DNA from 3 places in the Bacillus sp. FJAT-27231 genome. Region 2 is predicted to be linked to each of the others. Evidence: riboswitches for the same ligand, from Rfam matches in the RefSeq annotation. Region 2 holds a riboswitch; each other region holds the start of a gene.
The links. Region 2 has a riboswitch for cyclic di-GMP ahead of AC623_RS19650 (hypothetical protein). Riboswitches for the same ligand answer to the same signal wherever they lie in the genome.
Positions count from the first base shown of each region.

Region 1: another riboswitch for cyclic di-GMP. It lies ahead of AC623_RS09480 (HD domain-containing phosphohydrolase); the one in region 2 lies ahead of AC623_RS19650 (hypothetical protein).
Region 3: another riboswitch for cyclic di-GMP. It lies ahead of AC623_RS11760 (hypothetical protein); the one in region 2 lies ahead of AC623_RS19650 (hypothetical protein).

Region 1 is NZ_LFZU01000001.1:2,027,384-2,031,670, reverse strand. Features, by position in the region: gene AC623_RS09490 (TrkH family potassium uptake protein) at 1-114, opposite strand, end outside; cyclic di-AMP (ydaO/yuaA leader) riboswitch at 239-379, opposite strand; gene AC623_RS09485 (DUF421 domain-containing protein) at 505-1,224, opposite strand; cyclic di-GMP riboswitch class II at 1,448-1,532, shown strand; gene AC623_RS09480 (HD domain-containing phosphohydrolase) at 1,552-3,492, shown strand; partial or broken gene AC623_RS22300 (PAS domain S-box protein) at 3,529-3,903, shown strand; partial or broken gene AC623_RS22295 (methyl-accepting chemotaxis protein) at 4,105-4,287, shown strand, end outside.
Region 2 is NZ_LFZU01000001.1:4,107,163-4,111,449, forward strand. Features, by position in the region: gene AC623_RS19645 (MFS transporter) at 1-1,158, opposite strand, end outside; cyclic di-GMP riboswitch class II at 1,727-1,810, shown strand; gene AC623_RS19650 (hypothetical protein) at 1,842-2,993, shown strand; gene AC623_RS19655 (GNAT family N-acetyltransferase) at 3,267-3,707, shown strand; gene AC623_RS19660 (LytTR family DNA-binding domain-containing protein) at 4,042-4,287, shown strand, end outside.
Region 3 is NZ_LFZU01000001.1:2,473,682-2,477,968, forward strand. Features, by position in the region: gene bioW (6-carboxyhexanoate--CoA ligase) at 1-372, opposite strand, end outside; gene AC623_RS21770 (hypothetical protein) at 564-710, shown strand; gene AC623_RS21500 (hypothetical protein) at 867-1,028, shown strand; gene AC623_RS11760 (hypothetical protein) at 2,134-2,436, opposite strand; cyclic di-GMP riboswitch class I at 2,494-2,585, opposite strand; gene AC623_RS11765 (hypothetical protein) at 3,004-3,216, opposite strand; cyclic di-GMP riboswitch class I at 3,272-3,357, opposite strand; gene AC623_RS11770 (AraC family transcriptional regulator) at 3,613-4,287, shown strand, end outside.

The DNA of each region.
Region 1 (4,287 bases), 2.1 Mb from region 2:
TTGAGTAGCAGCCGGCAGTGTTAAAAGATAGGCACCTAAGAAAATAACGAGAGCAAACCCGCCTGCTAAAATCTTTGGTGGGTCCATAAAATAACCAGATTTGCTGTTAACCATACGATCCCTTCATTTCCTCATCATAATTTTCTTTAAAAAGAAATAATGCTATAACGCTGCCTTTTTAAAAACACAAAAAGAACACCAAGGCCTTACTCAGTGTTCCTACAAACAACACAAAGCAAACCTCCTTCCAAAACGCTGATGGGGTTAGCTGTCGGACTCGGACTTTGAAAGTAGCCCTACCCTCTAACGAAGGATTCACCCCGAGTGCTATGCACAAAGATGGGTCCCCCACTCCATAAGGATTAAGCAATATAAGGTCGATTTTATGTAAATATTAAATTGATAATAGCTACTATACTCTCGGAAAAACCATTTGTAAAGACAAAATAAAAGAAATTAAAAGCTTTAAAACGTAGTTGTTAATGTATTGAATATCTTTTGTTTTTATTCAGACGGCTCTTCATCTACAGGAGAGTGAATATGATCCTTGTATGTATCGATATATACCTTTCCATTAGCAGCTAGAACCGCATATACAACTTCACTTAGTTGTAAGCCGCGTTTTTTCAATTGAGATCCCAGCCAGCTAGATTTTAAGTTATTCTGCACGAAGTTAGCATGTATAATTTCACCGTCCATTACAAGCTCTATCGGAAGCGCCTTTTCTGGCTGAACAGCTATTGTTAAGTCTTGCTTTATTACATTACGGAATTCTGGTTTCTTCAAAACAGTGAGCGTTCCATTTGTTTCAATAATAGCGAATAGAACCTCATCGATATTAAAAACATCTTTCTCTCTCAACTGTTGGTTTAAATAGTCTAAAGTATAACGCATTTTCTCCATATTTTTCTCTAATATTTTCCCATTTTGAATAATAACAGTCGGATCTCCTGCGAAAAACTTTCTAGCTTTTCTATTTTTTAATGAAAGAAACGCAATTAAAAAAGCGATTAAAACAAATTCAGTAAACGCAATCACCAGGTGGTGTGTTTTCAAAGCTACATTAAAGGAAAGGTTAGCAATAATAGCGCCAATGGTAATGGACGCAATAAAATCAAAATACGTCATCTTGGAAATGGTTTGTTTTCCTAAAAATCTTGCGGCAACAAATAACATTCCAAAAGCAAGAACGGTTCGTAAAGTAACTTCCAAATAGTCTGCCATATCGCCTCTGTTCTCCTTTTTGATACTTAAAGATTATTTTATAGAGTATAGCCAACAATGATAACCGCTATTCTGCTTACTAACGACACTTTCAGACAGAATGTTTTTTACTTACTCACGTTTTACTGCATGAAGGATTAATGCGTTACTTCTTTAAAATATAAGAATAAAGTTCTACATTTTTTTCATAAATTGGTATATTATTTATCTATACACCATCTTAAAGATCTATGGAGGCAAAGAAAGATCATCTGCATTTGGGCGCTTTGGGTGATTGGGAGCCGGTAGCGCAACCGACCATAAAATTTAACTCTAGGAGGACGTTTTATGGCTATGTCTAAAAGTGCCAAATTAAACAGAATAAAAGTCTCAGATCCTAAGAGATTAGAACAGATACAGTTTATTGGCATTACCTCAGAAAAACTTCAACGTATCAACGAACAACAAGACGTTTTAGCCCCCTTTATACCTGAAATTGTTGACAGATTATATGAAGAAATTTATATGATTGAAAGTTTAGGGGAAATTATTGATGAACACTCTACTCTCGAAAGATTAAAGCGGGCACAATGCCGCTATCTAGAACAGTGTTTAACTGGAATGATCGACGACACTTATATTAAGGGTCGTCTGACTATAGGAAAAGTTCATTCTAAAATAGGACTAAACCTTCAATGGTATCTTGCGACTTATGCTAAATATATAAATGTCATTACAGAAATCGGCCAGTCTATATTGCATGAAAAGCTCGTGCCTTTTATTAATGCTTTGCAGGCCCTTTTCTCTTTTGATATGCAGCTGACGATGGAAGCCTATAATGAATTTGAACTGGATCGAGCCGTACACCCTTTAAGATATGAACTCAAAAAAATTCAGTATGAGAATGGTCTTACAGATGAGGATCTTATCTGTTTAGATGAATTTAGCGGTCTTATTTCGTTTCAAGCATCAAATCTTAGTGAACTGTTCCAGGATCTCTTGGCAGAAAGAATTAGAAATCATGAATCTCTACGCACTCTTATGTACAGTAAAGATTATTTTATCTATATTAGCAGCCTAGTTGTTCAGTTTTTCCAAGAGCGAGTGTACCGCAAGCCAGAAATTTTCTATCGTCTTATTCAAGATTGGAGCCGCTTAATTATCAATAATAAAATCTCTCACCAGCATTTTCAGATGATTGGAGACTGTTTAGAGGAAGCGTTGAAAAAAGTTTTCCTCTCAAATGAAAACCATTCTCTTGATCCGAAACTTTTTAATTATATAACAGCCTTTGATCGTCTTTATAAATTCATTAAATCTTTAATACAAGAAACGGTCCAGCCTTATCAGTTTCTACAAAATTTTCAATTTCTTGATGTTTACGCCTATGAAATTAGTTCGACCGATTTTGGCCAAATTACTTGGGTCAATAATAAAATGCAGAAATTGTTAGATACGAAAAAATCAAATACTATATTTCCTCAAAACTTTGGAAGCCGGTGCTATGAACTGATTTTTAACCGAGCGGTCCCTTGTACAGAATGCCCGCTTTTAAATAAAAGAGATCATGCTACGTTAACATTAGAAATGGAAGAAAAGGTGCCCCACTATTACAAAGTAAGGCCATTTTCTGTTAACAATATTTTTGATCTGTCACGCTCTCTTCTCGTGATGCAAGATACGACAAAGGAATCAAAAATATTATTCGACACACTGGACAGATTATTGAAATTAGCAGAGTTTCGCGATGATGATACCGGCACGCACGTCTATCGAATTGGTGTTTTATCAGGAATGCTGGCAAAGCTTATTGGAAAAGATGAGCAATTCGTTGAGAATATTTCACTTGCTGCCCGCTTTCACGATATAGGAAAAGTAGGGATTCCAGATTCCATTCTGAATAAGCCAGCTAAACTGACGAATGAAGAATGGGAATCGATGAAAACACATTCTCTTATCGGCCATCGCATTTTATCGAACTTGGAACTGCCTGTTATTCAAATGGCCGCGACAATTGCTTATACACACCATGAGTGGTGGAATGGAAAAGGATATCCAAATGGGATTGCAGGTGAAGCCATCCCATTGGAAGGACGAATTGTAGCTATTGTAGATGTATTCGATGCTTTATTATCCAAACGTGTCTATAAGGATGCTCTCTCCGCTGAAAAAGTCAAAAAGATTTTAGAAGAAGGAAGAGGAAGACAATTTGATCCATATCTCTTGGATTTGTTTCTTAAGATGTGGGAAGATTTTCTCGAATGCCGCACACAATTGGCTAGACTATGAAGGTGACCTACAATTTCATTTTAGAGGAGAATCGGAATGGTAAAACAGCAAGAAGAAATAAATAATACACTTGTTCTTAAAGCAATGGAAAATAATTTGGCTATGATCCAGTTTGATCTTAATCGTCGTGTATCCTATGTAAACGATAAGTTCTCTGAAACAATGGGTTACACCAGAGAAAAAATGCTCGGTATGCATCACAAGGAGCTATGTTTCTCTCATTTTTCCACTAGTCCGGGTTATGAGCGATTTTGGCGGGATTTAACTTTCGGCAAAAGCTTTCAAGATAAAATTGAACGAATAGATGCAAAGGGGAATCGTGTCTGGCTAGAAGCAACGTATATGCCTATACGCGATCTAGAAGAAAGAAGCGTTATCGGCATTTTAAAAGTAGCAACCGATATAACGAAAAGACAAAACATCGTCTCCCAAGTGGCAGATGAATTACAGGAGATGGCAGAAGTGCTCAGCGTAAGCTCCGAAACCGGCATTAACCGCAGTCAAGAACTGCTCCTGACGATTAATAAAATTGCAGAAATCTCTTTAGAAAACACCCATACTTTGGATGATCTTCAACAACAAACGAAGGCCATCCAAAGTATTGTAAAAACCATTCGTGAGATTGCGGCCCAAACCAATTTATTAGCGCTAAATGCCGCAATAGAGGCAGCTCGCGCTGGCGAGCATGGCCGAGGGTTTGATGTAGTCGCTAAAGAAGTTCGAAAGCTTTCCATTAGTGTGGAGAATTCTATTATCGAAGTCCGGGACAATATCGAAGGAATCACAAGAGAAATC
Region 2 (4,287 bases):
AAGTGTAAGTACACCAATAACGATACTGGCGCAAAACAGCCCAAAAATGAAGCCAATAGAATTACCTGCTGCCACAAGTGAACCAACAAGAAGCGGTCCAAGGATCCCGCCTACACGCCCGATCGAGGCAGCCATACCGGCCCCTGTCCCGCGAATGACAGCTGGATACTGTTCAGGAGTGTAGGCATATAACGCCCCCCATGCTCCGAGGTTGAAGAAGGATAAAAAGATACCTGACACGATAAGAACTGCCGTCGTTTCTGCATTGCCGAAAATAAGCGCAGAACCCGCCGTCCCTAACAAATAGGTGACAAGCACAAACTTTCTTCCCATTCGTTCGATGAGCCATGCAGCTGTAAAATAACCTGGCAGCTGCGCTAGAGTCATGATTAATACATATTCGAAACTTTGAATCATACTAAACCCTTTCATGACCATCACACTTGGCAGCCACAGGAACATTCCATAGTATGAAAAAACGACCGTGAACCAGACCATCCAAAGCACGAAGGTAGAGCGTGCGTATGTCTTCGACCAAACATCTCGGACGTTTTGACCAATTGACCGTCTCTCCGCTTTTTTCGGTGAAAATGCCGGAGAATCCGGAAGCTTTAGCCGCAAATAAATAGCATAAAAAGCAGGTAAAGCACCAAGGATAAGAGCTACTCTCCAGCCATATGACGGAATAATAAAATAGGAAATAAGTGCGGCAATCAGCCAGCCAAGTGCCCAAAAGCTTTCAAGCAACACAACCACTCGTCCGCGCTCTTTCGCCGATACACTTTCTGAAACGAGCGTTGAGGCGACAGGTAATTCTCCACCAAGCCCCATGCCAATAAAAAAGCGTAGAACTAAGAAGGCAAAAAGGGTCGTCGTTAAAGCAGAGATACCGCTCGCAAGCGAAAACAGTACTAACGTAATAATGAATATATTCTTCCTGCCAATCCGATCTGCCCATAGACCGAAAAGGAGTGCGCCAACAGCCATTCCGATGGAGTTCACACTGCCGATCCATCCCATCTGTTCTGGTGTCAGTCCCCACTCTGCTTTCAGGGCTGCAATAATAAACGAAAGCATCCCAACATCTAGTGCATCAAACATCCAGCCGAGCCCTGCAATGCCGAGAAGCTTTCTCTGTGAAATTGTTCTTTCTGCCATCATCTTTACCTCCGGTGTCTTGACAGTTGTCATTGCCATTTCACTATAATCGGATTCAATGGAAAAAACAAGGTCTATTTTTCTGAAAAGGCTTTACTATGAACCCTTCATCCTCTGCTAAATTAATAGAAGAAAATGACAGATAAACCCTAAAGGGTAATAGGGAAAAAAGGAAATCATTAAAAGATTTACCCTCTGCTTAAAGGTTTATACACCCTCAGATTAAGAATATAAACTATATCTCCATTATCATTGCGCCTATCACCGATTGAAGAATATTAAAATGTTGACCGACGAAATCATATACAGTATGACAATTAACGATAGATTTGAAAATTGTTGATTCATTTTGTCGATGGAAATTAGTTCTTTTAGCCTAAAATTCCATTTATAATAATTTTATGTATGAGATGTTCGATATATCGAAGTGGCCACGGATCGTATCAGTACATCAATTACTTGCAACATTGGTTGAAATGATCACTTATTCATCTCAAACCAATCATTGGCGGATAAACGTTGAAGTATATCCTTTACCAGGGTACTTAGGTTATATGGAAAACGAACCTCCTTTAAGGGATGCTATGAAGCATAGTCTTTATTTGGACACTTGGACTATGTGGAGCAAGTAGTGTAACCGACCCTCTTATTTAAAAAAATACTATTTAAGAGGAGAATACTAATTGATGCTAAAAGTCTATTCAAAAAAAGTTATTTCTACTGTTGTAGCTAGCTCTCTAGTTTTTGGACTCGGTAATGCTGTTATGGCTGCTGCTCCAAAGGTTGAGACAAAACAAACTGGGCGTACAGAGCAAAATGTTCAGACTGGAGTTATTAGTTTCGATGAGATCACGGTGCCAAGATTTGCGAAAGAAATTCAATTAACCGGTACAGTCCTTATTGATGGGCCTCAATTGGTAGTAACAATTCCAGGAGCAAAAAATATAACCGTTACTAAGGTTGGAGATACACAGTGGAAATATGAAGCAACGGTTGATGTTTCGGCTCTCAAAGGTGATAAAGAGTTTGCGATTTCTGCCTATACCATTTACGCGAATGGGAAGAACGCTGGCAGCATTCATACAAGTGCACCTACGGTAAGCCAAAAAGTTCATATCCCTTATGTCACATCGACTGTTGCTGAAGATACAGAATGGACTTCTTATAATCGCTCTGTTAATGAATTCACTTTGTCCTATAATGAGGTTCAAAACTGGTCAGTGGGTGATCCTGTCATCACCGCAAAGACATTGGCTGTGAACGGTGTTGAATCAGAAGTGACCGTTCTAGGGAAAGCCATTGAGGTTCCGACTGCCATTCAAGATTTTAAATTTTCACAAGAAGCTCTAACTTGGGAGTTTGATACAAATACTAAAACCTATTCAGCAACTTTTAATATTTTAGTTACTGATAGTAAAGACCGTACCACGACTGAATCGGTAACGAAAACCGGTTTGCAGCCAGGTCAGACCAATACAGTTTCTCATGCTCTCTCTGACGGGTTTGGAACGATACCAAAGACTCACGAATTTGCCGTACCTGCTGCTCCGGCTGTTGAAGTGGTTCCTGTCGAGTTAAGCAATTTAAAGCTGACTCTACAAGCTCAAAACAGCAATCAGTTTAAGATATCGGCAACATATACCATCGTTTATTCCGATCATTCAACGAAAACTGAAAACGATAAAGTATTAGAAGGCAATATCGCAAACCCAGGTACTCAAAATCAAAATTCATCCTCAAAAGATTATCAAATTGGAGGATTTGTCTATAACGTTACGGTGACTTACAATTCTGCTAAAAAAGATTATGAGGCAACTGCCGTCTTAAAAAAATAACCAAGCAACACAAGAGGCTGGACTTATTGGTCAGCCTCTTGTTATTTTCAGAGCTGATAGCCATGTTTTTTATTTAGTAATATTCTTAAAAACCTTATTTACATACAGTGCCTTTCATCGTAATATGCCGAAGGAGAATTTGATGTGTACCTAGTTAAAGCTGGATTTACATTCATTTGCCTATAGCAAAACAATTAAGCATCCATATGATAATAATCAGGTAAAATCACTTTATTTCCTCTCTAATTTCCTCGGTAATAAGGAGGCACATACATGATTATTAGAAAAGCCAATCAGAAAGAGATCGATTTTATTTTAAATTTTTCACAAGAGGTGATCGAAGAAGGTTCAATGGGATACCTTAAACCTAGTCGGGACAATATTATAAGCGAGATATTCAAACCTGCTCTTGAAAATGGAGCTTACTATTTGGTAGCCGAGAAAGAAAATACCCTATTAGGATGGATCCTAGTCGGGACAAATATTGATCTTTATTCCTTTGAAGAAATTGGATACCTTCTTGATATTTACGTTTTCTCTCCATATAGAAAATCGGGGATAGCCAAAGAACTCACACAGGAAGCCTTAAAACGGTTAAAACAAGACCAGTATAAAAAAGTTCAATTAAGTATTTTTTCTGGTAATCACTCAACAGCTCTTTGCCAGCAACTTGGTTTTCAAGAAGTGCTAACTGTTTTTGAAAGACCTCTCTAAATTCCTTAGTGACCCTATCTAGACGTTTCTTCATGATGGGGTTCTCCTTCCCCTGTCGTTTGCCAAACGGTCTTTTCCTCTACACGTGATACAACGAAATGAATAGACTTTGGTTAATATCGTAGTATCAATACCAAGTGACAATCTGATAAAATGTAAAATATAACAAAGTGATCTGAAGAATGTCAGCAGTCTCCCCCTCGATGACCATACTCAAAGTCTTCTATCTTTAATTTTGAGGATAGACAAGCTTACTTAACCTTGCACCTTTGTGAATGGATAAAACCGAAGCCATCGTCGATCTGAAATAGTTTAAATTTCCGTAGGTGATCATATGAAAGTGTCAATAGAGGAAATAAGCAAAGAATTAGAAGAAGAAATCCTCATTAGATGTCACGAAATAAATGACGAAATACATGCAATGGCAAACAAGCTGAAAATCGACATCCCTATTGTACTCGGATATCAAAATGATCAAGTTCATCGTATTAAGCTTAGTGATATCTATTATTTTGAGGCAGTGGACGGAAAGGTTTTTAGTTACTGCAAGGACAACGTTTTTGAGGTAAAACAAAAACTG
Region 3 (4,287 bases), 1.6 Mb from region 2:
AGCCCCTCTCATATTTGAATAATCCGCTAAGTAACGATAGGCCTTTTCAATCACTTTCCTCTGAATACCCGCCTTTGCTAACAGCTCCTGAGACAATTCCTGTCCCCTGTCTGCCGACTCTACTTCATGCGTTTTAATTGTAAGTGGAGGAATACACTCAATAGGTTCAGTAATCGCCTCAAACTGAATCTGCATAAAATCGGGATTCCCTCGCGAATGAATTAAAGCCTTATCCAATAAAGCGTTTACAGCTTGTTTTATATTATTGTAGGTGGAAAGCAGCTCTCCTCCAGAGATGTGCTTTCCGTCGCCTTCATGGGTTTCATTCCTAGCCGCTCTCATTCTCACGCTATAATATCTTTCCTGCTGCATACGTCTATCTCCTATCCTTGTCGTTTGTTCATGTAATCCCCCTGCTTCTACGAATTACACTTTTGTAAACTTTATTTTATAAAAGGTTAACAATTAACCATTAAAAATGTCAATGTAATTTATTTACCCTTTTACTTCTTGTGAATATTTTTCAGCCTGCAGCAAACACTATATGTTAAGGAGTGGTAAGGATGAAAAGACAGACAAAGGATAAAAAAATTGGTCAAAAAGCTGATTCAATGAATGCAATGGACCAAGGGCTAAATTTAATTATGCAAACCATTAATAACGCAACCGGAATTGATAAGGGCAATGATGGCAAGATCAATAAAAAGTAATTAAAACGCCTGTTTTTTGGCGTTTTCTATTCGGATGAAAGGGCATGGCTATTTCCCCTCCCTTATATAGGTCTGTTTACTCCCTCTAACTTGTCTTCACTCTAAATCGAATGGTAATATAGACTTAATTACCTAGGTAGTAAAGGAGGACTTCGGATGATTTCTGACTCTGAATTGGTTATATTCATGAAGGAGCTAGGTAAGTTAATAGATGAGTACTATGGCTGTCCAAAAGAGTCCATTAGGAAAGAAATTCATCAAGATATTTTGCTGTTATGCTCTGTCATTAGCAGCGAAAATGGTGAGCACCACCCATAATCGTTTTCTTAAACACCTTTTAATCCGTTACTGGTTCTTTAGAAGGTGTCACTTTCGTCGTTCCTTATTATTCAGGTAAAAAATAAAAAATTTTACTTATTACAAAATAGAACGAAAGCCTAATTTATAGCTCCCTCTTCCGACCCAATGCCATTCATTTTTCAGTTATTCACAGCACATAGTTCTCCACGCTAAGTTAGTTTCAGTTTTTATAAGGAATTGAGAAAACAGAAATCAATCATTTTTGCTCTATATAAATGATCCCAAACATGATTAGCAATACATACTTCGTTGAAAAGGCTATTCGGAATAAAGATTGCTTTTTAATTCTTTTCATTTTGCGTAAAGCTGCAGCCAAGCTCTTTTATGTAGGAAGAAGAAAATCGATAGACTGGGCTTCTTCCCCTATTCCGTAACACCGATTTTCATTAGCATGTAAAGATATAAATCCCGGCTGTATACCGCCGAAGTTTGTAAGAATAAATAAACCGAGAAGTTTATATACAATACTTCTCGGTTTATTTATTAATTAATCTTATTTTTATCTATGTTGGGAACCATTCCATCACCACATTGGCATGTAAGGCCGAACCGTATTTGAACATTTCTTCCTGTTGATGCATACGAGGATTGTGAACAGGCGGCTCTCCCTCTTTGCCAATGCCTAACCTAATACAACTAAGGCAGAAGGAACTGCTTGAGAATTCTGATCCGCCTAATGCCCCAGATCGCTACCTTTTTATATAACCTAATGATAATGTATTCTTTTCCTTAATAAGGATTATTGGAAAATAGGCAATACAGGTTAACTGAAAACCGATAGATATGACTATTTAAAGAAAGGCTCATTAAAACTAAGGCTGCTAATCGTTTAGAATTAGGTTTGTCAATATTTGAATTTTTCACACATTGAAATTTGATATTATTATAAGTTCTCTCTGTTTTCTCGGGAAGGTCCTCCCCTATCTGCCGGAAAACAGAAAGAGGCACCTCTTCTAAGAGTGATGCCTCTTTCTGTTTTGGTTTTATGCCAGACAGCTAGCTTTAATGACTTGTTTTTAGATTGATTGTTTATGTGTTTCGAGGTGTAGTGTTTATTGAATCATTAACTATTGGCTAGTTTTTTTAGCCTTTCTTCAGCAGCGTCTACATTTGCAGGTACTCCAGTCAAAATATTGAGCATCAAATTCTTTTTAGCCATTTTCTTTAACGTATAAAACACATGAGGTTTATATTTTTTTAATAGCGTCATAATTTCATTAGCTGGCAAAGGCACTTTCGATTGTATTTTTAATAAGGATCGTAAGTAAGCTACAAAATCATAAGCAGCTTCGGTATTATCTGGACACCTCTTTAATAACTCATAAAATTGTTGAATGCTTTTGCTTAGTTCTTTGTTCTCTTCCATCAAGTTTGGTCCCTACCTTCAATCGTGTAATTACCCAAATAAGGAAGCCTATTCCTACTTGGCAGCCCGGCTGTCATTGTTCAGAGCTTGTGAACCTTAGACCCGTGGCTTTGCGTCCTTACCTTTCGATAAGTTTGCCTTTATCATTAAAAATAATTTAGTATTATTATATACAAAATAATAATACTGTAAGAATTATATCAATAAAATCATTCAGGTCAATCATTTGTCTATCCGTGTATATTGCCTCTTTCTTCTGCTAAATAAATCCGCCCGCTGAAACAAGCACCTCTATCAACAGAAAGACATTTAGTTAGGCTGCTGCAAGCTTAAAAAGCCAGCACATCGTAACGTACTGGCTGCCATTGTATATACCCACGTCTTTCCTTCGGCTGCTTTATGAAATTTTTAATTCAGCTTTGTATTTTTTTCCTTTCTCAGTGCCGTTTTTATAAAAAGCTGGCAATTTATATTGATTATTTAATTCATTTCCAATAAGCCTTTTAGTTTTTGCTCGGCCGCTTCAAAATCGGTCGATAGCGCGGTTAAAAATCCGAGCATGTCATTCTACTTTGCCATTCCTCTTAAAGAAAAAAACACCGCTGGTTTATGTATTTTAAGGACTGTCATAACCTCTGTTGTTGGCAAAGGAAGTGGTGATTTTATCCTAAGGAATGATCGTAAAAAAACAACAAAATCAAACGCTGAATCAGGAGTATCTGGATAAGCCTCCATTAAAGTGTAAAATTTTTGAATATTTTCTTTTAATTCTTCTTGCATAACTAGCCCCCTACTTTTAAACGTATTGTCACCAAATAGGGTACTAATTTTCCTATTTGGCAGCCCGGCTATCATAATTTAACCAATCTTAGACCCGTGGCTTTGCGTCCTTACCTTTCGATAAGTTTGCCTTTATCATTAGGTTGACGTTCTATCATCGCAAACAAAATAATGATAATATCATAAGAATCTTATAGGAAAATGATATCAGGGTCAATACTCCCCGTAAGAAAATTATTTTCTAGGTTGTTTTAATCAGCGATCTCGCAAAAAATTATATTCACATAATTATTCCCAAAAGATGATGGCTCTATCATTCAAGCTGTCCCCTGAGAGCACAAAATAACAGGATGAAAACAAAGCAATGATTATAATTAGATTAAGGAGTTGAAGGCTATGGCATTAGTAGAATCCTTGCAAAAGGCAATTGATTATATGGAAGAACACTTAACAGACAAAATCACCATAGAAGAGATTGCCAAACAGGCGAATATTTCTCCTTTTCACTTTCAGCGTACGTTCATGATTTTGACTGATATGTCCGTTGGTGAATATTTGCGTCGCCGCCGCTTAACATTAGCAGCCCAAGAATTGTCTAATACTAGCATTAAAATAATCGACCTTGCCTTGAAGTATGGCTATGACACTCCGGAATCTTTCTCAAAAGCTTTTCGTAAGCAGCACGGTATAGCACCGAGTGAAGTTCGGAAAGAAGTCGGAAAGCTGCGATCTTATAACCGTCTTGCAATTCAAGTGAATTTGAAAGGAGCAGAACCAATGAACTATCGTATCGTCACACGAGATGCTTTCAAAGCAGTAGGAATGAAACGCCTATTTGCCAATAACACCGAGAACGTCGGAATTCCCGGCATACCGGAATTTTGGGAGGAGATGAATAGAAATGGAACTTCTGACCGCTTGCTGCAATTAAACAATGGAGACATTAAAGGGTTGTTAGGAATTTGTTCGAACTTTAATGAAAAAGAAAATACAACGGACTATTGGATTGCTGTGGAATGCAACGCGGAAGACCTATCGGCTGAATGGCCAGCTATTCATTTCCCAGCAGCT